DNA from 4 places in the Paenibacillus sp. B-A-8 genome. Region 1 is predicted to be linked to each of the others. Evidence: riboswitches for the same ligand, from Rfam matches in the RefSeq annotation. Region 1 holds a riboswitch; each other region holds the start of a gene.
The links. A riboswitch is a leader RNA that binds a small molecule or an ion and turns the genes downstream of it on or off. The one in region 1 is predicted to bind cyclic di-AMP.
Positions count from the first base shown of each region.

Region 2: it holds a riboswitch for cyclic di-AMP, as region 1 does, so the genes downstream of both, ACN6MV_RS00545 (C40 family peptidase) here and ACN6MV_RS02650 (hypothetical protein) in region 1, are expected to answer to the same signal.
Region 3: it holds a riboswitch for cyclic di-AMP, as region 1 does, so the genes downstream of both, ACN6MV_RS11280 (KamA family radical SAM protein) here and ACN6MV_RS02650 (hypothetical protein) in region 1, are expected to answer to the same signal.
Region 4: it holds a riboswitch for cyclic di-AMP, as region 1 does, so the genes downstream of both, ACN6MV_RS00190 (ubiquitin-like domain-containing protein) here and ACN6MV_RS02650 (hypothetical protein) in region 1, are expected to answer to the same signal.

Region 1 covers NZ_CP183882.1:580,526-586,656, forward strand. The annotation lists gene ACN6MV_RS02630 (hypothetical protein) at 4-195, shown strand; gene ACN6MV_RS02635 (CPBP family intramembrane glutamic endopeptidase) at 429-1,175, shown strand; gene ACN6MV_RS02640 (hypothetical protein) at 1,257-1,709, opposite strand; gene ACN6MV_RS02645 (hypothetical protein) at 1,749-2,270, opposite strand; gene ACN6MV_RS02650 (hypothetical protein) at 2,287-2,778, opposite strand; cyclic di-AMP (ydaO/yuaA leader) riboswitch at 2,911-3,076, opposite strand; cyclic di-AMP (ydaO/yuaA leader) riboswitch at 3,497-3,687, shown strand; gene ACN6MV_RS02655 (hypothetical protein) at 3,878-4,294, shown strand; gene kdpF (K(+)-transporting ATPase subunit F) at 4,421-4,498, shown strand; gene kdpA (potassium-transporting ATPase subunit KdpA) at 4,511-6,131, shown strand, end outside.
Region 2 covers NZ_CP183882.1:113,230-119,360, forward strand. The annotation lists gene ACN6MV_RS00540 (C40 family peptidase) at 172-663, opposite strand; cyclic di-AMP (ydaO/yuaA leader) riboswitch at 669-810, opposite strand; gene ACN6MV_RS00545 (C40 family peptidase) at 1,171-1,599, opposite strand; cyclic di-AMP (ydaO/yuaA leader) riboswitch at 1,653-1,791, opposite strand; gene ACN6MV_RS00550 (hypothetical protein) at 2,006-2,836, opposite strand; gene ACN6MV_RS00555 (M1 family metallopeptidase) at 2,848-4,854, opposite strand; gene ACN6MV_RS00560 (YwhD family protein) at 4,958-5,464, shown strand; gene ACN6MV_RS00565 (AbrB/MazE/SpoVT family DNA-binding domain-containing protein) at 5,562-6,035, opposite strand.
Region 3 covers NZ_CP183882.1:2,632,493-2,638,623, forward strand. The annotation lists gene ACN6MV_RS11260 (TetR/AcrR family transcriptional regulator) at 1-267, shown strand, start outside; gene ACN6MV_RS11265 (ABC transporter ATP-binding protein) at 269-1,123, shown strand; gene ACN6MV_RS11270 (ABC transporter permease) at 1,120-1,833, shown strand; gene ACN6MV_RS11275 (hypothetical protein) at 1,830-2,555, shown strand; gene ACN6MV_RS11280 (KamA family radical SAM protein) at 2,557-3,726, opposite strand; cyclic di-AMP (ydaO/yuaA leader) riboswitch at 3,866-4,007, opposite strand; gene ACN6MV_RS11285 (helix-turn-helix domain-containing protein) at 4,056-5,723, opposite strand; gene ACN6MV_RS11290 (ABC transporter substrate-binding protein) at 5,863-6,131, opposite strand, start outside.
Region 4 covers NZ_CP183882.1:40,302-46,432, reverse strand. The annotation lists gene yabG (sporulation peptidase YabG) at 99-1,001, opposite strand; gene rsmA (16S rRNA (adenine(1518)-N(6)/adenine(1519)-N(6))-dimethyltransferase RsmA) at 1,072-1,956, opposite strand; gene rnmV (ribonuclease M5) at 1,953-2,504, opposite strand; gene ACN6MV_RS00190 (ubiquitin-like domain-containing protein) at 2,682-3,845, opposite strand; cyclic di-AMP (ydaO/yuaA leader) riboswitch at 4,127-4,356, opposite strand; gene ACN6MV_RS00185 (TatD family hydrolase) at 4,554-5,324, opposite strand; gene ACN6MV_RS00180 (HD domain-containing protein) at 5,474-6,131, opposite strand, start outside.

The DNA of each region.
Region 1 (6,131 bases):
ATCATGACTAAAAGTGAACAATACAATATGATGCTTTTAATGAGTTCGGTATCTCTGGCTACGGTTAGTAGAATGCTCTCGACCAATGGGTCCGCTTTGATGGATTTCACTCAGGGTGTATTGACTGGTATTGCCATGGTGGGGATGATTGCGGGATTGTGGATGTACGGTAAGGCACGTAAGAGTAAAGCGTAATAGTAGGAAATAAGGAAGCCACGGCAGAGGCCGTGGCTTTTTTATATGCTCGAAAAGAGTGAAAAGCAAAATGATCGCGTTAGCAAAATTCAGTTCGGTATTTGTGTAATTTTAGTGAAAAAAAGTACAAAAAAGGAATTGGTGATATAAGCTAAGATTAGTCTCTTAAAAAACTTCTTATTTAAATGAGCAATAACGTGATTATTAGAGAAAGCATATAGGGGAGAGGTTCAATGAGCAGGATGAGGTATTTCACTAAGGTGGAATTCTACAATTATAGGGCGGATAGCGGCGGTGAAAAAGCTGGTTATTATGCTTTGATCTTTTTTTTTTATAATGCCTTAATCATTTATTTATTTGGTCTATTGATGTATAAAACCGATTTTTTAGAACGAGCAAGGCTTTATTATTCAAATGAACATTTATTTAAATTAGCCATCTATAGTCCTATTTTCATTCTTGAATTAGCGCCATTGCTATTCTTATTGAGGTCAAAGAAGGAGAACCTGCAGAGCATTGGATTAACTACTTCTAATACTGCAATATCTATTCTTCTAGGTATTGTTGGGGCCATTCCTTTTACCTATCAAATTATTCTAGACTTCATTCTACATAAGAAAGAAATTCAATTGGAAGGAGCAAATCTGTGGGTAGAGTTCTTAATACTCTTCATTTTCACTGCACTGCCTGAAGAATTAATGTTCAGAGGTTATATCCAGACTCGAATTACAGGCTTGATTAAGAATAAATATCTTGCCATTGTAGTGGTTGGATTATTATTTGCGTTGATGCATATTCCTTTTCAAATGAGTATGGTTAATATGACCTTTATGGATTATTTAATTACTAATTGGGTGTATATGATTCAATTGATGGTTATGCATATATATTTTGTCTATCTTTATACTCGAAATAATAATATCCTTGTCCCAATCATTAGTCATACCCTCATAGATTATATTCAATTATATATAAAGTAACTCCCACGGGAGGGTTGAAATACTGAATGTCAGCCCTCCAACTACGTTAGTTAGCTTTTCGGCCAAAGTGAGCTCCGAGGGCTATACAACGGACAAATTACCGCTGGGCAGCAAATCCTCTTGAGCAGTCATTTGCTCCCGCACATGTCTAAGCTGATCTTTCAGTACAGGAACACTCTTTTGCAGGATAATGCTAATTTGAGGTAAAGATAGCTTTAGGCCATACCACATCACTTTTACGAGCTGTTCCTCCCAAGGCAGTGCCTTGGCAGACAGAAGAGACCGGCGTGCGTAATAATCGGCGCATTGACGGATACAAGAGCGGTAAGCTTCGATAGAGAATAGCTGGCTGTCGAAGCTTTTTTGACGGAATATTTTATGAAGCTCTTTAAAAGTTCGGATAGTAACTCTCTCGGCTTCTGCTGATTGTTGTAACAACATAGAACTGAGCGCATAGATATCATTCGTATTCTTTTGAACACACTCTGCAAATATAGTTCTACGGGGCGATCCGGCAGGTAAGGGGTCAGGCATGATAAACACGATCCTTTCAGAATGGGTTATGGGATGAACCTATAATATAGAAAAGTAAGAAATGGATTTGTTGATAAGCTCGGCGGTATCAGGTTCTGGATAACTATGCTTTTGAAGCGCAATACTGGATACGGACTTAGATGGTTTATAGTATAGCCGCCCCCCTCTGGAATCTCTTCCACCGGCAACAGCTCTGTACAGACGACCTTGCTCAATATGATCTGCCAATGATTTACCCTGCAGCTTGGCTTTTAAATCCTGTAAAGCATCTTGCACTAGCTCAAACTGAGTCTGATCCCACTCTGAACCATGAGTACGTACTTTATCTATCGCTTCCTCAAGCCGGCAGTGGTATATCATTCTGAGAAAAGAACTCCATTTAATAAGGTCGAAGGTTTTAGTATTGGCTGAGATAAGACATGCCCCCCAGCTGCTACCCCCTTTACAGGTAAGTTTCAGGATGCCATACCGGCTGCCTGGATCAGCCTCCATTCCATAGTGAATAGGCTCAGGTGAATCAAAGACGAATACTTCAATGCGAGATAGTCTTCGCTGGTCCATGACAAGTTTCTCCTCCCTAGGGTTCCAAAAGCTTAAGCTCAACATGGTGAGTAAGGTTAGCCTTCTCTATACAGGCGAGCATTTCAGCTTCGTTCTCACAGACTGCGGCATGCTCCAGCCATAGTCGGAATTTCTGTTTACGTATAATGGATAAATGTAAGGGGAAGGTGCTGCGGGATCTCATTACGTACCAACCAATAGCAACGTCCTTCCAAGGTTTCTTAAAGGGGGCGAGCCACGGAAAACATTGGTGTGCGGACCAATCCTGCAGCTGCTGCTTTTCTCTGATACTTTTATATATTTCGTATATAATTCTTCGGTCCATACAGTACTCACAAGTAGAAGGGCTGCTGAAATGGCGCAAGGATTCAATTTGGTTCTGACCAAATGCATAGCCGACAATAGTTCTGTGATGATCCTCTTCGAACCATAACGCTCCAAAGCAAACATAATTTAGACTTATCGGCTCAAGCAGCCCTTGCTGAATTCCCCAATAATAGTGTTTCATTCCATTCACCCCGTCCAGCATGCTATTACCCGGGTAGGTTCAGGTAACGCAAAAACCGCAGCAAGAGGAGGACCTCTGCTGCGGTTTTGGAATACAGGCATACACACCTGTGCCAAAGCGTGGCGGATCAAGGGTCTCTCTCTTTACGCTTACGAGGTTAGCTGTCGGATTCGGACGGTGAGAGTCGCCCTACCTATGTGAGACTTGAACAGTCTCCTTCGGATTCACCCCAAGTAGGCCATGTGGCCCGATGGTTCCCCCGTTCCCTGCAAATACAGGAACTCAGCGTTGATTGTATTTCGTGAAATAGATTCAATCCGAATCATACTCTTTTCAAGGTGTTTCTGTAAAAGCAGAAAGTGTTCTTTTGAGCGCAATTTGAACCGTATCCTACCAACTGCGACGAAAAATCCTGCCAAATAGGTATTTATTGCGTGTTATCGAGCTTCTTCCTCGTTTAATCTCGACTTCTCGTTTCCTTTCCTATATAGGCGATTTTTGGTGATTTCTCCAGCTGTGGTGAATAAAATCACAGAGTCCGTCCGCTTTTCGCTAATTGATTCAAATTCGAGTAAACAAGAGATATAGAGAGATTGAATATCAAGTAAGCGCTATCCAATGCGAAAATAGTTTTTAATTTGCATTATTTTGGCATCAATCACGTTTTACAATACTTCCTGCATAAGGGTATGATTACTCCTGTTTCAACAACAATCGAATATTTGATCCGCTTAATTTCCGGTAAGGAAAGCGGGGGAACCAACAATCGGCAGACGATGTGAGAGTCGGAAGCCGGTTATGGGGTGAATCCTGTAGAGGATGCGAGTGAGCTCGCATCCTCTACAGGTAGGGCGACTCTCACCGCCCGAATCCGACAGCTAACCTCGTAAGCGTATGGAGAGAGGATGAGTGCAATGTGACCGCTAGCGAGCCACAGAGGAGAATCCTTTGTGGCTTTTTGCTGTGCTTTTTTAAGCAAAGCATTTATGGAAAACCTCAGGAAGAGGTCGTTATATTCATCATTAGCGGTAGCTTTTCTTTCAAGACCAGGGTGATCAAGCTCTGATCTTACAAGCAAAGCATTTGAGGAGAATAAGAGATGACAGATCAGAATGAATATGTACTGGTATGTGCGCCAACGAAGGCAGGAGAACATTTTATTAAGCTTCTAAAATTTAGAGGCATTAAGATGGCGGGATTGACCAACAACTTGCCTGAGAAGTCCCTACTTGAAGAGATGGGGATTGAGAAAGTCGTTCTAGTAGATACCCGCCATCAGAATACTTGGTTTCGCCCGCCGTTCCCGGTAGGCCGGGTATATCTGTTCGAGAGCAGCTTTACGTTATGCTGCCGCTACATTCAGATGTGCCGCACCTGGACGACGCAGCCGATTTTTGTGATCACAAGCTCAATAAATCCTAGATTGGTCTATAAAAGACTTGGTGCAAGTTATGTAATCTATTCCCACAGTGGAGATGCTGATTTTCTGATCGATAAATCACCTCATCAAGGATAAAAGAAGGAGTGCGGGAGATATGATGGATCTGTATATGGTGGCTTCGTTAGCTGTAATTTACGGGTTGTTTTATGGATTTATGCGCTGGTGCGCAGGTGTAGTTGAGGATACAGGGAGGGATAAGCTGTGATTCTAGTCATCGCTGTTACCCTACTGCTGTTTTTATATCTTGTTTACGCATTGATTCATCCGGAGAAATTTTAAGGAGGGGCATTCATGGGCATTTTGCAAATCGTAGCTGTAATCGTCATTCTCATCTTGCTGGTTAAGCCGATGGGCACGTATTTATATCATGTATTTTCTAATGAACCCAATCGTACGGATCGATGGTTTGGAGGCGTGGAAAAAGGGATTTATAAGCTGATCGGACTGAAAAAACGGGAAGGTATGTCCTGGAAAAAGTATGCGCTCAGCTTTGTTTTAACGAATATCGTACTGGTTACTTTCAGCTATATCTTTCTTCGATTGCAGCGGGGTTTACCGCTAAATCCGAATGGAATTGCGGATATGGAACAGACGCTTTCGTTCAATACGGTGATCAGCTTTATGACTAATACAAACCTGCAGCATTACAGCGGGGAGACGGGACTTTCGTATTTTTCACAAATGGCTGTCATCACTATGATGATGTTCACGTCTGCAGCGAGCGGATTTTCAGTTGCGGTTGCTTTTGTCAGAGGGATCACAGGACGCAAATCAGTCGGGAACTTCTTCGAGGATTTCGTCAAAGCACATATTCGTGTGTTCATTCCGCTGGCTCTGCTGGTTTCATTGGTACTGGTAGGATTACATGTGCCGCAAACCCTCAAGCCATCACTTGAAGTCACTACACTAGAGGGGCAAACGCAACAGATTGCTATCGGTCCAGTAGCTTCTCTGGAATCGATCAAGCATTTGGGCACGAACGGAGGCGGCTTCTTCGGGGCCAATTCATCGCATCCTTTTGAGAATCCTAATCCACTTACGAACGTGCTGGAGATTCTTTCTATGTGGATGCTGCCAGCTTCGCTCCCTTATATGTACGGACTGTTTGCTAAGAACAAACGTCAGGGCTGGGTTATTTTTACCGCAATGATGACCTTGTTCGTACTACTGCTGGGACTGAACTATTATGCTGAATCAAAGGGTAATCCGGCGATCAATGCACTAGGAATCGAATCTTCACAAGGCAGCATGGAGGGTAAAGAGGTACGCTTCGGCATTCCGCAGTCTTCCTTGTTTACTTCAGTAACAACCGCAGCTACGACAGGTAGTGTTAACAATATGCATGATACGCTGACACCACTGGGAGGTATTACGCCTCTGGCACTGATGATGCTGAACAATGTCTTTGGGGGTAAAGGTGTCGGACTGATCAATATGCTGATGTATGCGATTCTGGGTGTCTTCCTGTGCGGTCTGATGGTCGGCAGGACACCAGAGTTTCTCGGACGGAAGATAGAGGCCAAGGAGATGAAGCTGATTGCCATTGCGATCCTTGTTCATCCGTTCATTATCCTAGTACCAACCGCAGCTGCGTTCCTGACCGATTTGGGGCAAGGGGCGATTACGAACACTGGATTCCATGGGCTCAGCCAAGTGTTATATGAATATGTCTCTTCTGCCGCGAACAATGGCTCAGGATTTGAGGGGCTTGCGGACAACACAACCTTTTGGAATGTTACAACCGGGATTGTCATGCTGCTAGGCCGTTATGTCTCGATTATCGCAATGCTGGCAGTAGCAGGTTCTTTACTTCAGAAGAAGCCAGTTCCTGAGACCATTGGTACATTCCGCACAGACAATGGTCTGTTCACGGGGATTCTGATTGGTACCGTAGTGATTATCGGTGCGCTGA
Region 2 (6,131 bases), 470 kb from region 1:
AGGCGTCTATACTTGTAACTAATTATATACAAAAAGAGGGGTCATCAACTCAGAAAATTTATAAGGAATACTGTTTTACAAATTTTGAGAGGGGTAAATATTAAATAAGACAAAAAAACAAGCTCTTCCCCAAGAATTAACATCTTGGAAAAGAGCCTATGTACGTTCTACTTATTGAACATCATCATTATCTTCTGTCTCAGAAGCAACAGAATGATAAGCATCAGTGCTCATAATCCGTTTAGCACCGATATAGCGTTTTACGTAGTAGCTATCACTCAGGGAGCTAATCGTTACACCGCGTGAGGAAGATGCGTGTGCAAACTTGCCTTCACCGACATAAATGCCGACGTGGGAAACACCCTTACCACTTGTATTGAAGAATACAAGATCTCCTGATCTTAAATCATCTCGGGAGATAGCAGTACCCATTTGATACTGGGAACCTGATTGGTGTGGTAGGTTGATACCGATTTTATCAAAAACATACATTGTAAATCCGGAGCAATCAAATCCATTTGTGGAGATCCCGCCGGATACGTATTTAGTTCCGATGGTCTTGTCGATCACTTTATCCATTTTGGAATCCGCGAAAGCGCTTCCTGCTCCGATGGTGAAGATAATGGAAAAGCTGAGTACAGCTGCTGCTAACTTCTTCTTCAAAAGTTTATACCCCTTCCAGATGCCTACGAGGTTAGCTTAAGGGTTCGGTTGAAGGTCCCCTATGACCCCTCTAAAAATGGAGGTCAATTCACCCAAAGTTGGTTCCCCCGTTTCCCTAATAGTTAGGAAACTCGGCTCAGACTGTTGATTAGGAATAGCTTGTAATCAATACATGACAAAACCTTTGTAAATAACAACTTAATGATTACAAAAATGTTACTAAAATCTTACTGCAGTTATTGTAACAAACAGAGTGCCGCTTGGCAATCGTTTTTAACCTAATCATGCAGAAAAATTCATATATTTAAAGACAAAATGCATATGTAAGCGATAATATTAAACTTATTTTTATATTTATTGAAATTTTTATCAAATAAAAGTGTTTAAAGTCTGTTCTAGAGGTGTAAAGATTATAATAAGGCAAAAGAAAACCTGGATTCGATTAAGGTGATAATCAAATCCAGGTCTATATAGTTGTAATTGTGAGGTTATAGTTGTGGGGAAGTATTAATCGTAGGCTACAGCTTGATATGAGGAAGTACTCATTACTCTTTTAGCGCCAACGTAGCGATTGGCCCAGTAGGACTGGCTAAGTGAAGTGATGGTCACGCCATATGAAGATGATGATTGTGCGAATTTTCCGTTTCCAACATAAATGCCGACATGGGATACGCCGTTGCCCAATGTGTTAAAGAAAACTAGGTCACCTGAACGCAATTTGCTTTTGGCTACAGGAGTTCCAACATTATATTGAGCTTTTGAAGTGCGGGGCAAAGAAAGACCCACCTTCTTGAATACATACGTAGTGAATCCAGAACAGTCAAACCCGGCAGTGCTAGTGCCTCCGGTTTTATAGGCAACTCCAATTGTCTTTGAAATAACACTATCCATCTTAGAATCTGCAAAGGCACTTCCTCCACCAATAGAGAACGCCATCACAAGTCCCAGCGCCGCAGCGACGCATGCTTTTCTTAAATTCTTCAAAAAAATTGTACCCCTTCCAATGCCTGTGAGGTTAGCTTAAGGATTCGGTAGAAGGTTCCCCTATGATCACTGCAAAGCGAGATCAATTCACCCAAAATATGGTTCCCCCACTTCCCGGTGCAAGGAATTCGGCGTTTTATGCACCAGATAGTGACTTATCGACAAGACTACGATGAATACATGAAGTTATGTAGAAATCGTTTCAAATGATTACAAACTTGTTACTAATGGAACAGGACTTATTGTAACAAAGTCTTTACGAATTTGCAAATCGCCATAATTTGTCTGTAACGCGAAAGAGTCCCGGCTCCTGATTTAGGAACCGGGACTCTTATATTATGTGTTGTAATGCCATAAATTATTGTGGAAATGCTTTACTGCGCCATAGATGATATTGAGCGGAAATTCCCCACATTTTGAAAAGTGTCGAGGGCAGTGATGAGAGTTGACGAATAAGAAGTGCCGGCAGGCCAGGACAGAAGATACCGGATAGTCCGCACACCAGCAGAAGGATAAGGCCCGCTGCACCAAGTATGATTGAAATGCCTAGTGCAGGAATCAGTGACTTTATACAGATGAATAGGGAGGAGAACATCCCCGTACCGCTGGTATAACCAAACTGCATATATAGAAGGAACAGACGAACGATAAAGATGTATATAAGCCATGCCAATACGTATGGAACTAGATGAAGTAACAAAGAGGAGTTCAGAAAGGAAGATAAGAACAGCCCGTACATTTTTGGAGCGAGCCAGTATAACGGCAATAGAGCCAGCACCCATTCGATTAAACTAAAGATAAACACTGGAAATCCATAAAGCTTCATGCCGGGAAAAAAGAACAGGCCTCGCTCTCCTTTTCTCTCTTGATGGAGTTCATGCAGTAATCCTGCTCTTATGAAGGGGGAGAGCAGCAGTCGTAAGAGAACAAGCCCTAGGAACATCCATAACCAATTACGTATCTCAGGATCTGTGTTCAAGCTGAACTGCCCTTCGACATAATAGAGTAGTCTACCCATTCCACTGCCTCCAGCGTCTTTATCTGGGTAGCGCAGTAGAATTGGAACGATAGCAGACCGGATGAAGCCGTACATAAAGTAGCCCCAGAGCAGTCGATAGATGAAGAGCAGAATCAGAATATAAAATTGCTCCTTCATGCTTTGCCAGCCGCGGGTTATCGATGTTCTCACAATCATTCACCTCACCAGACAAGAGTTCCGAGCACGGTTTCAACTAATTTAGTTACACTTAACGTCCAGCGGGAGAGTGTTTTGGGCTCTATTTCCGCCAGTCTGAAGTTATTAAGATGTTTGTTTTCTAAAAGAACGGTATGCTCTGGATCAATCTCAGCAGAGAGGAGAAGTTTATCGCTTAACAGCTGAAACGTAGTCTCTGCTCCTTCACCGTTCCAGACCCGCTCTGCCGCAGAACCGTCAGCGAATGTGAATTTAATGGGAACGTCAACGTAATGACTCCCTTTGTTTGTAATTTTCACTATGGATTCGTAGCTCTGAGCCTCGCTGCTGCCATTCTTTTTAATCGTAATCGTATCTACTGAGAAATCAGGAGCACCGCCACCATAAACATAATCCTCGAAATAAGGCTGCCACGATTTTTTGGTTACCTTCTCAACGACTTTTTGAAAATCAGATGTAGTGGGATGCTGGAAACGGAATTTACGTGCGTAAGTAGACATGATACTGTTCATTGCTTTAGCGCCTACTTGGCGTTCAATATCCTTAAGTACTAGCTTTCCGCGAATATATACATTTCGGCTATACGATTCTGCCCCGTCATATTTCCATGTCTCTAAGTTCAGCGGCTCTGATTTGGTCACCAGGCTAGATTGCAGAGGGAGATTAGCTTTGACACCATATTCCTGCTCCATGAGTTTGTCTTCAGCGTAAGAAGTGAAGCTTTCGTCTAACCAAGCCTCTTCGAATTCATTGCTGGCGACCATACCGTAGAAGTATTGATGGCCAATTTCATGAACGACGGTTCTCTCAAGTGAAGTATCAGGTGAAGAGTCCGTGGCTCCAAAGGCTGTAATGAGCGTAGGATACTCCATTCCTCCTGCACCATTGCCCTCCTTAGGTGGAACGATAATAGACAGAGTGGAGTAGGGATAAGGACCATACCATTTACTGAAGTAGGTCAGGGCAGCCTTAGCGGCCTGAAGGTATCGTTCCTTTAAGTCTTTGTGCAATGGATCGAGATAGACCTTGATCCGTACACCAGGTACTTCTGGTGTAGAGAAGGCTTCTTCAGCTACTGTGAAATCAGGGGAAGCCGCCCAAGCGAAGTCATGGACATCATCAGCGTAGAATTGATATATTTTTTGATCTTGTTTCAGTTTGGCATTCTTTACAGGAAATCCGGTCGCAGCTACCGTATAGTTAGAAGGAACTGCAATCGTTACATTAAAGATGCCAAAATCGCTGTAAAATTCAGAGGTGCCGTGATATTGATGTAAATCCCAGCCTTCTTCCTTAACCCCGCGTGTGCCCATAGGCTCGTATACACTAAGCTTAGGGAACCATTGCCCAGCCATCACGAAATTCCCTGATGTACCCATACGGGCAAATATTTTGGGAAGCTGGACCTCGTACTTTAGTTTAAGTGTGACACTTTCTCCTCCATTAACCGGTTGTGGGAGATGCACCTTTAGGAGTGTCTTATCGTTGACGTTACCATCGTCGGGTTGTACAAATTGTACTCGTTGCATTAGCGATGTTCCTTCTGTCGTGCGCAGATCGGTTAGAGTCATACTTCCGAAGCCGTTCTCTGGCATGGTGTCACCCCTGAGCGTTCCTCCGGATTCCTTCATAAAAGTAGTATCTGGTGAGGCAAAAGCATTTGGGTACATATGAAAATATAGATCACTTACAGGTTTTACACCGGGGTGTGTCCAGGTTACCGTCTCAGAAGCGATTAAGGTTTCTGTATCTGGAACAAGCTGAACATCGATGTGGTACTCGACAACCCGATGACTTAATGCTTCCTCTGCCGGAACGGGGGCGCTATCAGGAAGATTTTGCTGTGGTGCAGCAGCAGGAGCTGTGCCACTGGAGGACTTGGCCTCTTTTGAAACAAAGCTAGTAACAGAAGTTGTGGAGTTATCCCCCGAATAGACCCATATTGCTCCTAGTAGCACGAGGGCGGCCAGGGTCGCAAAGATGATAATGTACCTTAATGACAGTGACTTCATACTGTGATTCCTCCCGTGACAAGCATCTACGGGATGTATATGTTTGCAATCGCCGCATTATTAGCTAAAATTAAATTATTCGTAAGAGGAAGGGTGTGCACTCGTGGACAACATACAACCGGAGGGCAAGAAACAGATTGCCTTAAATATTGTGAATGCCAAAAGTAAACATAAAGGCTTTGGAGCAGGCTCTATTGAGCTCAATAACGTATCGCCTGTCATTATTGATGGCGGTGAAGCAGTCATTGATATCGGTGCCATGCATGCCAAGAGTAAGGTTGAAAAGGGTATTAAATTCTCCATGAACCGTGAAGATGTACCTAATGGAAGACAGGTTTGGGTGGTATGGGTAGCAGTGGACCGTACCCAGGATAGTCAATTCTATGGTGGAATAACAGCTTGTGAAATGTGGATTGATACGGAAGCGCGTCGTGGCTGGAAAATCCTCGCCGAGCATGTCAATAAGCTGGATGGGGCTCTAAAACGCAAAATCGATGTGGGAGGGCTTGGTGCAGTTGAAAAGGCTGCGCTAAAATCCCTCTTGATCTCTCATAATGAGGCATGGTGGACCGCATCCTCCGATGAACTCAAGGCTGCTCTGACCGAGTAGGAACAATCACCCGGTCAAGATTAAAGGATACAGTAAAAAGGCTTCGACACCCTGAAATAGGAGAGTCGAAGCCTTTTTTGCTATACATGAATTTAGTTTACGATTTGCTTCCCGTACTAAGTTTGCGTTTGAGTTGACTTACTCTGGCTTGACTGATCCCCAGGATTTCAGCAAGCTCTTTCTGATTGGCATATGGATGATCATCTATGGCCCGCTCCAGGCGTTGGCACATATCCTCTGTTTTCGTCTTCCGGATCGTGCTGCTGTGCTCTGACACTTCGTTAGCAAAATCTTGGCGCGTCTCCGGCGCTTGAGACATGCGTTCAGGATCGGCAATTTCTTTTAGACAGCTACTGCAAATAAATTGCTCTTTATAGTAGGTGACATGGTCGTGGCTTCTGCAAAACGTACATTCTGTCGAGGTGTACTTCCTGAGTATGATGGTGTTATCGTTTAATATAAAAAATTCGATAGGATCACCAATGTCGATATTACGAGTCATACGGATTTCTGCGGGAACCACAATTCTCCCAAGACTGTCTAAACTCCGGATCATGCCTGTATCCTTCATCCCATGTCCCTCATTTACATCTTTATATTTTGGTTGCTACTAACTATTATAGCAGTAATTGTGAGTTAAGAGAATGGGGTGAATACATAAAATAAA
Region 3 (6,131 bases), 2.1 Mb from region 1:
AGAAAGTTACCAAATGAGTTGTTGGAGCAAAATTTTACAGAGGATAAAGACTTTTTTGTCCCTTTCATTAAATCCTGGCAGGCTGAAGGAATCATGGCTGGGATCGATCCGGAATTAATCGTGAGTATGATTCGCTCCATAGTCCTTCTGACTCTGCATAAGGAAGAGATTGGGGATGAACGATATCAGGCAACGATAGAGCTTTTGATCGGGGTTCTGGCTGAGGGGATGACTTCCTTGAAGAACAATAAGATTGGGGGAGCATGAAATGATCGAAGTGAAGGAGCTTCATTTTACCTACCCAAAAATAAAGGAACCAACCCTTAGCGGACTGAATTTTTCCATAACTCCAGGAGAAGTATTTGGCTTTCTCGGTCCTTCGGGAGCAGGTAAAAGCACAACACAAAAAATTCTAATAGGCGTCTTAAAGAATTATTTGGGTAGCGTTAAAGTAATGGGCAAAGAAATAAGAAATACCGGACCGGAGTATTTTGAGCAAATAGGGGTAGCTTTTGAGTTTCCAAATTTCTATTCGAAGTTTACTGCGCTGGAAAATTTGCAATTATTTCGGTCTTTGTATTCTGGGAGAACAGCGGAACCAGGATTTCTTTTAGAGCAAGTAAATCTTACAGAAGCGGCTAATCTGAAGGTCTCCCAGCTATCGAAGGGGATGAAGATGAGACTGAATTTCTGCAGAGCACTCTTAAATAACCCACAAATTTTATTTCTGGATGAACCCACTTCCGGGCTGGACCCCGTTAATGCTAAGAGAATGAAGGATTTAATTCTGGAAAAGAAGGCAACCGGGACAACAGTCATCATAACAACACACAATATGCAGGCCGCGGAGGAACTCTGCGATAGAGTCGCTTTTATTGTAGACGGTCAGATTAAGTTGATTGATTCTCCTCGTGAGCTTAAGCTTCTAAATGGAAAAAAGCGAGTGCGGCTGGAATATCGCCTTCATAATGAAGTTAGAAATGAGGAATTCCCACTTGCTGATATAGGGGAGAACGAATATTTCTTAAAGCTTGTCCGTGAGCACCCAATAGAAACCATTCATTCGTTAGAGGCGTCTTTGGAACAAATATTCATTGACGTTACTGGGAGGCAGTTAACATGAGATTCAGATCTGCGTTTGCCTTTGATATCCGGTTTCAATGGCGGCATGGGTTTTATTGGATCTACATCATTATCTGTACGTTCTATCTGGTATTGCTACATCTTATTCCTAATCATTATCGGGAACAAACGATGCTGTTATTGACCTTTAGCGATCCGAGTGCCTTGGGGCTTATTCTGGCTGGTGGGATTGTGCTGCTGGAAAGAGACCAGGGTATCCTTGATCCTTTATTCGTTACTCCGATTCGTGTTAGGGAATATTTACTTTCAAAAGCCTGCTCATTATCTGTACTGTCCCTCTTAGCCGCATGGGTTATTCATGCAGCAGCGAGTGGAGTTCCGCAATCCCCGATAGGATTTTCTATTGGAATCATTTTAACGTCAAGCTTTATGACGCTATTGTCGATTGGAGTAGTGGCTCGTTGCCAGACGATTAATGGTTTCATTTTACTCTCACAAGTATTCGTACTACCTTTCATACTGCCGTTACTTGGTTATTTTAAGATATGGAACTCCAATGTTTTTCTATTATTACCTACAGAAGGAACACTTCGCTTGTTGAGTTCGGAAACCTCAGCTATGTCACTTGGCAATTACATGTACTCCATATCGATATTACTGCTCTGGAATGTTGTGATATATGTCTGGGCAAAAAGGTCCTTCGAGCAACATGTAATGATGCGCATAGGTAAGGGAGGAGTCAAGAGATGAAGAAGTATCATACGCTTTTTCTTAGCGATATCCGTCATGCTGGGTTGGACCCGGTGCTTATGGTCGGCATCTTTGCTCCTTTAGCACTTTTAGTCGTCTCAAGATTTGGATTTCCAATAGCGGCAGAGTGGCTTACAAACGGTTATGCTTTCGATTTAAATGAATACAGTAGCTTTGCTGCGATTTTTTTAGTAATGACCTTTCCCATGCTGACCGGTATGATGACAGGTCTTTTAATGCTTGATGAACGTGATGAGAACATCATCTCTTATTACGCGGTTACGCCATTAATGCGTAAGGGGTACATGGTGTATCGTCTAGTTCTTCCATCTGTACTTTGTACACTTCTATCACTGGTGTATTTTATAGTTTCAGGCTTATCTAACTTCCAATTGGAGCATATATACATTCTTTTATTATTAGCAATTGAAGCCCCTTGCTTTGCTTTATTTCTTGCTTCTTTTGCTGCAAATAAGGTAGAAGGCTTAGCTTTATCTAAGATAGGTGGTTTGTTTATAGCAGGGCCAATCGTAGCGTATTTTATTCCATCACCATGGCAATTTGCAGGTGCGTGGATTCCTACGTATTGGCCTGCTAAGTTGTTTTTTGCTATAGAAGATGCTAGTGGTTTTAGTATGATTGCATGCTTTATGGTGGGGCTTATATTTCATTTGAGTCTTCTGAGTATTTTGGTCAGGATTTTTATTAAAAGAATCGATTGAATTATTTACAAATCAGATCCGCAGTCTTGTTTGATAACTCATTAACAGAAATAATAGCATCATTCTTTTTCACAGGAGGGGTCCAATATTCCTCATTTCCGGGCAGGTCATCAAACCATTCTGCATCCTTAGGGCAATCTAGAATCATGAACTTTCCGTATTCCTGATCTCTGGATTGATGATATTTAAGATAGGCTTTTCCGTTATCAATGGCGAGAATTTCTATCTTTCCGGAGGTGTGTGACATGGATAGGCGTACTCTTTTGCCAAGTCCTGAGGTTCTGGCTTTGGCTTCTTCTACAATTTGATAGACTTGCTCAAGAGGTAATACAAAATCTCGATTTCCGGCAACGGGACGATTCACGAAGAAGTAGTAAGGTGTTACGCCAGCCCATGAGAGTCGGTCTAGCAATTCTCCCAATATAACGGGATCATCATTGATGCCTTTAAGGACGGGGGTCTGATTTACGACAATTGCCCCAGCGTTGTGGAGGGCTTTAAATGCTTTTTTGGCTTCAGGTGTGATTTCACGAGGATGATTGATATGCGCCATAACATAAATTCGCTTGTCTTCGGTAGAGTAAGTACGAATCAGCTCCAACAGCTCTTCGTCTTCAGAGATCCGCATCGGATTAAATACGGGAATCTTCGAACCTAATCTGATAATCTTGACATGCTCAATGCTTCTTAAGTTTTCAATAATGGATCTTAGCTTTGGTGTGGAGAGAATTAAACTGTCACCGCCCGTAAGAAGAACGTTGTTAATCTCAGGGTGGTTTGCAATATACTCCAGACCCGGAGAGACATCAGACATCGCTTCTTTCACGTCATTTCGGAACAGGCGTTTACGGAAGCAGTAGCGGCAATAGGCTCCGCAGACCTCGGATACAATCAGTAATGCTGTTGTTTTATACTTGTGCTGACATCCCGGCACCACATAATTCGTGTCTTCATCCGAAGCATCCCAACGTCCATATTCCAGCAGTTCACCTTCGTTAGGGATAACCAGTTTACGAATGGGATCATCTGGATCGTCCCAGTTGATTAAAGACAGATAGTAGTCATTCACACGAAAAACAAATTTGTCCGTGATTTCTTTCAAGTTCTCTTTTTCCAGATCAGACAACATAGCAATTTTGTGAATATCCGTGATGTACTTTACCTTTTGCACTTACATCTCTCCTTTGTCCCTTTGTGTGAGAAAAGAGGAAGCCTTAGTGTCAAAGGCCAATCTACTGCCAGCAGGGTCCAAAAAAACACAAAAAGAGACCCTTAGCAAGGGTCTCTGGTTATGTAAATAACATGAAAAGCAGACCCATCCACTGCTGACGAGGTTAGCTGACGGACTCGGGTAAGATGGTACCCTACATTCTAATGCTCAATGATTCGCCCCAATTAACTGGTTCCCCCGCTTTTCAACTGTAAAAGTTGGAAATTAAGCGTAGGTAAAGTATACCCCATGAAGTTTTGAAAAGTCAAAAGAGAATCCTAGATTCACCTTCAATTACTAGGGGGGCTTCCACCGAGCAGTTTAGGTAGCAGCGTTAGCAGCTTCTCCCGAGTTAACGCATCACTAGAGTTCCATTTGCTTCCGTCGAGCAGATAAACATGTCCCTGACGTACTGCCGGAAGACTTTTCCAAAGTGAACTGTCTAGTAGTAGTTCCATAGCAGCCCGTGAGTCTGGACGCTCAGGAATGAGCATGAAGATATGATCTCCAGTATAAGCAGGTAATCGCGCTGGATCAACTTCAGCGAACCCTAATTCTTCATCCAGTATGGCTTGAATCTCCTCTGTCGGTTGTAGACCACATGGTGCATAAAGTGCTGTGGAGAATCCGGACATTCCCATAGCATACAGATGATTTCCGTGGTCATAGACCAAAGCAGAGGCAGTCTCTCCGGCTTGGAGACTGGTCTCGTAAAGCTGCTGCCACATGGCAGCGTTTTTGATTGTAAATGACTCCAGCCACGCTTCGGCTTCGCGTTGTTTACCGAGCCAGCTGCCTAGTGTTCGCATTCGACTTTCGAGTGGTGCAAAGGAATCAAAGGTGAGTGTCGGGGCGATGCCGGAAACGGTTCTATAGGCTCTTTCATCACTATTGGCCAAAATAATCAAATCTGGATTAAGTGAAGCGGTCAGCTGCGGGTCCAGCGGAAAACCAACATTGGCGAGCTTTTTAAGCCGATGTTTATAGACGCTGTTCCGCACGAATGCTTCATCTCCTCCGATGGGCTTCACGCCTAGTGCGAGTAGATCGCCAAGTGTCTCTCCATGATAGACAATGCGTCTCGCTTGCTCTGGAATCTCCACTTCATGGCCTGTCCAATCTTTGACGGTAAGCTTACGACCTCGCTGATGCGCATATTGTCCGGGGGTAACTCCGGTTTTTTGCCGAAAGCGGCGGCTGAAATAATATTCATCGGAGAAGCCTACCAGTCTGGCGATTTCACGTAGCGGTTCCGTCGATTCCTGCAGGAAGCGCTTGGAATGACTAATGCGCAGATCGGTCAGGTACTCAAGTGGCTTTTTGCCGGTAAGCTGTTGAAAGATCGGTGTATACTGCCAGAACGATATCCCCGCAAGCTCAGCTAACTGCTTCACGCTGATGCTCTCTGTATAATGCTCCTCTATGAATTGTATAGTCATTTCTACGGATTCTGTGGGACTTGGTAGATGCTTGGAAGGATAATTATGCTCAAAAAATAGCAGCATTAATTCCTGAAATTTCAATTGTCGCTTGAATTGCTGCACATCATCGAAGCTATTCTTGTTCATAAGCAAATCTTCCACAAGACGGATTACCTTAGTGAACGGGTGGACAATTAATTCGCGTCTGCCTGAAAGTAGTTCGCCAGAATAACGTTCTGGATGCTCTTTTGTATAAATTGCTGAAAAGGTGATGAGATAATAATACATGGTCATTTCCTGATTACTCGTACTATAGGAGATTCCGGGAGCTAGTAGATAACATTTATCTGTACTCAGCGTCACGCTCTGATCATCGAGGTTCAGTTGCCCGTTCCCCCCGGTAAATACGAGAAGGGTGTATTCAAGAGTTGTACGTGATACAGGGCTTGAATCGGCAGCTTGAAGTATCAGTTCGGCATCAATCAGCTGAAACAGCAGGGAGTGGAGCGGGGGGCAGGACGATGATGTTTGCAGCATAGGTTCAGCCTCCGTTCTTTTGGTGAGAATGATTATCAATGAACTTATTGTATATAAAACAAAGAAGCATATCAACAGCTGTTGATATGCTTCTTGAAGTTTTCTATCAGCCGTGTGCTAAACACTCGATCATGGAGGGTTATTTCATATTCAATAGCTGAGGAATCTCGCCGAGCAGCCATTCTCTTGTAGTTGCATCACTGGAGGTCTTCATGATGTCCTGCGTATAGACATATCCGTTCTTAACGGCAGGAAGGCTCTTCCAAATAGGGCTCTTTAATAGATTTTCTGTGGATTGTTTTGCTTCATCCGCAACTGGAGTCAAGATGAATATCCGGTCTCCGGCATATTCTTTAAGCACTTCCATAGATACTTCCTGGAAGCCTTTACCTTCATCGAGTATCTTCT
Region 4 (6,131 bases), 540 kb from region 1:
AAAAGGGTCAAGCATATCGCTCACCCTCTCTTCACATTATTCTATTTGGCCACTCCAAATTACCAATTAGCCTTGGAAAATAGACCTACCCCTGTCGATTAAATCGCAGAAGGTGTCACTTTTAGTGCTGACAGGTTCTGCAGACGCGGCATCCCAATACGGAAGCTGCCACGGGTCTCAATACCGCCGATTCCCTGATTACCACTAATGGTGTTGTTCAAAACATCACTCAGATTCACCGTATCCCTAATGGGCGTGAACGACGATTTTGCCGCTACGTATACTGGGTCTAAGGCATGGATCAATATCCGTCCAGGGGAACTGGCAAAGTTCGCCCCTGCCCCCAGCAGCGCTTCAAAATGTGACTGGCAAGCACCTGCAACAATCGTCAACGCATCAAAATTTCGCTCATAATCCCTAGCTACCCTAATAGCAGCTACGAAGTTTTGCGAATTTTTATAGCTGCTCAGACTGTGAAGATCGTAAGTATGCTGTTGCTTCAGCACCCCGTCATGACCGGTAATCACCACAATATCTGGACGCACGCGGGGCAGCAGCCGGTATAAAGTGTCAGCCATTGCGGACTCATGAACATGATGACCTTCAGCAGGGATCCGCAATTGCTCATATAAGCTTAGACTCTTATTCAAGTACGCCGGATCGCCATCCAGATGTAGTACTTTCCCCGGCACTTCAAAATAGGCAGCTTCCTTGGGCGATGGAGCCCATGCCCCCTCTGATAGAGCGCTCCCGCTCCGCTGACTTTGCTCCTGTCGGTCTTTCCGCAGCTGTGTCAGTGATTCATTCGCTTTAATCTGTGCTTGTTGTCCTCGTTCCGTAATTCGGGTAGGAGGCACTTGAACCAAGTCATTCAGAGGAGAATCCGCCAACAGACGGAAATCTGTGCCTTTAATGACGGCTCTGTCCTGCACAATATGATCTACACGAAAAGTCAAATCACCGCCATACGATTTACGAACGACCAAGTCTCCTAAATTCATTACAACCACCACCTCTACCCCATCGTATGGGCAAAGGCCTCAGTTGGTTCATAACTAGCCGTGTTTTTACTTATACGATTCCAGCAGCCAACAGAACACCGCTCAATCGGGCGTATTCTTCTAAACTTAACGTTTCTCCACGGCGGGTTGGTTCAATACCAGCTTCTGCAAGTAAAGCCTCCAGACGTTCACGTCCCTCTTCAGGGAAGTAACGAGCCTTGAGATTGTTAGCAATCGTTTTGCGACGCTGTGTGAAAGAAGCTTGGACGACCTCAAAGAAATGCTTCTCACTCTCAACTTCTACCGGTGGACGCTCTCTTACCTTTAGACGGATTACAGCCGACTCCACATTAGGTTGAGGAATGAATACTGTACGCGGTACAATGCAGACGAGCTCAGGCTCACTGTAATACTGCACGGCAATGCTAAGGCTTCCGTATTCCTTCCCTCCCGGAGAAGCAGCCATACGCTCCGCAACCTCTTTCTGAATCATTACAACGATGTTATCAAGCGGAAGCTTCTCTTCGAGCAGCTTCATTAGGATCGGTGTAGTCACATAATACGGCAAATTGGCAACTACGCTTACCTTGTTCACGGATGAAAAGTCTTCCTTGAACAGCTCCTGCAGGTTTACATTCAGAACATCATCATTACGAACCTTAACATGCGGGTAAGGGGAAAGCACGTCCCTTAAAATAGGGATCAACCTACGGTCGATCTCCACAGCGGTTATCGCACCGGCTGTTAGCGCCAAACGCTCCGTCAGTGCTCCAATCCCAGGACCGATCTCTAGAGCCCCTGAGTCGCTATCTAGCCCAGCAGCGTCTACAATCTTGTCCAATATATTTTGATCAATCAAAAAATTCTGTCCTAAGCTCTTCTTGAACTTAAATCCATAACGTTGAATAATCTCTTTTGTCCGTTTTGGAGTTGAAATTTCCTCTCTACCACTCATGAAGTAATGCCCCCCTGATCAATTTGGGCGAGAGCTCCGGCAAATTCCTCCCGCGTAATTCCAAACATCGCCAGCCGCTTGTACAGCTGCTTGCCATTACAATATCCGATTCCAAGCAAATTACCAAGTGCCATACGTCTTTCAGCTGCCCGAGGGTGTACAAGCATTCCAGCGGCCATTAGATCGTCAATTCCAATTATTGCAGGTGCTCCTTCAAAAGAGGTATGTACGTTTCGCAGCGCATGACGAATCGCCTCTGGAGAGGCGTTCTCCACACCGATATCTCCCTTACGGGTTGCGTCCTTCTCCGGAATGAAAGCATGCTTACAGCCCGGCACCTTTGCGGACACAATCTTACGAATTCGTTCACCCGCGTGATCCGGATCTGTAAGAATAATCACCCCTCTACGCTCCATAGCAAGCGCGATCTTCGCAATTACGGTCCGGTCTACCGCCGAGCCCCCTGTTTCGATCGTATCTGCTTCTACAGCGCGTTTAACAGCGACGGTATCACTCTTACCTTCAACGACAATTAATTCCTTAATCATATCTATTGACTCCTTCCAAAAAAAGCAAAAAAGAAGAGGTTTCGCTCCTCTTCTTTTGGTTAAAGAATTTATAAGTGATGAGCGGTTGCTCTGCGATCAACGAAATGATCATCTGGCGTTCCTTAACGGTTATCATCACTATAGCTTATCAAAGAATAATTTGCAAAAGCTTCCGAACTAATTTAACTCCGGCTTCACAGGTCCAATCACATAAACGGTACGTGATTTACGACCGAAATTACGCACATGGCTCAGTGAATCGTAATAGACGTCTACTTTATTGCCTTTAATGGCACCGCCAGTATCTTCAGCTCGGCGGAATCCAAGCCCCTCAATATATACCCACCAGCCAATAGGGATTACATTCGGGTCTACTGCAATTGTACGACCTTCCGTTACGCGTGTTCCGGAGGCAGTTTTGGTACCTATACCTGGCTCTTCTGATGAATAAGCTGTCATGGAGACGTTCTTAATCATCTTCTTGTACTCAAAGTCTACGCCAGCCTTGCTTGTGACGTTATTAGTCTTGGCGCTAACCTTAGCCGTTTTGGAAGTAGTGTTTGAATTGGAAGTTGTTGTAGTCTTAGCTACAGCCGGCTTAGGAAGTGGTTTGGTACCAACGGCAATAACTTTATCTTTCGTTACCGTTTGTACTTCCTTACCAATCATGCGCATAGAGGCCAGTTCTCCGTCTTGGTAGATCTTTTCAATATGCTGAATCATGACGCCTGGTTTGCCTGCCTGTGCCACTCTAACTGTTCCCACAGTAAGGGAGGGGTCTGCTGTCTTGATGACTCTGAAGGGTAAGTTAGTTGTCCGCTGTACAGTCTGTTTGTTGATGCGAACAATCTTAATCTCCATGTTGGCAGAAATGGCGGTGTCTAACGAAGGGAAAATCTTATCATGACCTTCTAGGGTGATGCCCATTTTGTCAATTGCTTTACCGATTGTATCCTCGGTTGTATATAACGTTTTTGTTGCTCCGTCCGCAGTAAGGCTAATTTTCTGCGCACGATTGATAACGACACGGTCACCGTCTTTTATTTCATCACTCAGTCCTAAAGATAGTTCATCATGCGGCTGCAGCGAAATTTGCTCTTTCTCCAGCACATCACCAAGAAGCGCTTCTCGCGTTTCAAGCGTCTGTGTCTGCCCGTCTATTACTAAAAATAATTGTTTGTTACTTTGACCGTGTACGTACAGCAGAATAAGTAGCGCGATAGCGACTGAAATCACGCCTGCAAGTAAAAGTACGCGAGTATTTACTTGCTCCCACCGTAGTGCGAAAGACCTGCTGGATGACTGCGAATCATGGGATACTTCTGGTTGGAATACGCCCATTCTCTCCATCCTCCTTACATAGCCCCGTCGTCAATTGTATATCATGAGGACTGAATTCCTTTGACGAAACTATTTGAGATTGTCACAGGACACGCACTTAATAACTTAGCGTCTCCTGCTCATGGATCGCCTGCTCGGCACAGCTACTCCCACCCCTGTTATATAACAGTATGTGGGCAACATTCTATTTATTCAAAAATAAAAAAGCCTAAAAAGAGTTCAATTGAGGACTCTTTCGTGGCTTCTCCAAATTCAGAATAGAGAATGCTTGTGCACGAGGTTGCCTCTCTTACTTGCGCTTACGGGGTTAGCTGTCGGGTTCGGACGAAAGAGAGACGCCCTATTTCAGGTCACCCGCTCATGGCGGTTGCCCTTAAATTCACCCCAAAGACCACGTGAAGAAATCAAATACTGTCCTGTGGCACGTCGAAGCCGTATTCAAAATACAGGCATGCGACAGGTCAATATTGGTTCCCCCGTTCTCCATACGGAGACTCAGCGAGACGATCCATGAATCAGTGGCTGTCACTATAACACAGCTCACATCACTGAAAAGATGATATCCTGTTTTGATGCATGTTGTAAAGGACGATTCAACCACGTTTAAGCAAAAATTTGGTTAAAATATTGTAATATTCAGCCGTTTTTATATTAAAAAAGTTTAATATATCGGCCATTCTCTATTTTTCGCCTGTTTTACTCCCGTTTTCACTCAATCCCAAATCGTTCCAGTGCGTTCGCATACGTTATTTTAGCCAATTCTTCCCATGTTAGCCCTTTAATTTCAGCTGCCGCCTCTGCTACCAACTTCACATGAGCACTCTCATTTCGCTTCCCGCGGAAGGGATGAGGAGTCAAATATGGAGCATCCGTTTCGATCAATAATCGGTCTAACGGGGTCTGCGCAAGCACTTCTTTTGGCACTCGTGCATTTTTGAACGTAATGGGTCCTCCAAACGATAAATGAAAACCAAGATTCAAGCACATTTTTGCTGTTTCCCAGCTTCCTGAGAATGAGTGCATTACGCCTCCAACCTCATTTGCCTTTTCTTCCCGCAAAATCCGTACAACATCTTCATGGGCATCACGGTCATGAATACAAATCGGCATCTTTAGTTCACGGGCTAGTCCGATTTGCTTGCGAAAAACCTCATGTTGCACATCCTTGGGAGAGGTATCCCAGTAATAATCCAGTCCAATTTCCCCAATAGCCACCACTTTTTTATGACTGCACAGAGAAGCGATCCAATCGAGATCTCCTTCTTTCATATCTATCGCATCCTGTGGATGCCAGCCCACTGCAGCATAAATATAATCATAAGATTCTGCCAGCTTCATCGTAGAGGGAATCGTCTCCCGATTAAATCCGATATTAATCATCTTACTAACGCCAGCCTCTACAGCACGAGCGATAACTTCTTCGCGATCCTCGTCGAATTGAGGTGCATCCAGATGCGTATGTGTGTCAAACAGAAACATTTTTGCCGTCACTCCTTGTTGTTTTTTAACATAAGACAGTGTGAATTTCACGCCATCTATTGTATCGTCTATTTCTACGAGAAGCAGTTATTGATTTCAAAAGACGAAAACATCGTTTCTTCTTGTCAAAAATCCCATATTTTCTTGTATTATTTTGCAAAAATCACTGCTATTGAAGATGGCAATCGTGTAAGCGCTTGTCTCAACTTATCTTGAGGAAAATACAAATGATACCTGCCACGATGAATGCCGCTAATAGAGCGTACAATATCCGACACCTCTGAAATTTCCCTCAGCTGATCATGTCGATCAAGCAGCAAGATTTGCTTATTGTCAAAGGCTTCTCCCGGACGGAACACATCATAGGGTAAATCTGTCGGAAAATCAATCTCCAAGTCATATTCCGGGTGAAGTCCCGCTGCCGCAAAACTGCTGCGAATTTCAGTAATCATATCTGTATCAAGATTCTCCATCTCAACATATTTATACAGTTTACGATGAATAAAACGGGTACACAAGTCGCTTAATAGCTCATCTTTTTCAAGCGTCCACTGCATAAAAGCCGTCTGTACCAGCGCCTCATCTAACATTAAATATTGCTTCACTGTCACCTCTCCACGGAACAAATCCTCCAGCGGATTAATCATAAAACTAAAATGGTACCCCTCTTGGAAAAGCTCCTTAGCTCTACGGAAAATTTGTCGCAAAATAATCTCAGAGCTGCGTGTCACCGGATGAAAATATACTTGCCAGTACATTTGATAACGCGACATTAAATAATCCTCAATCGCATGCATTCCCGATTCT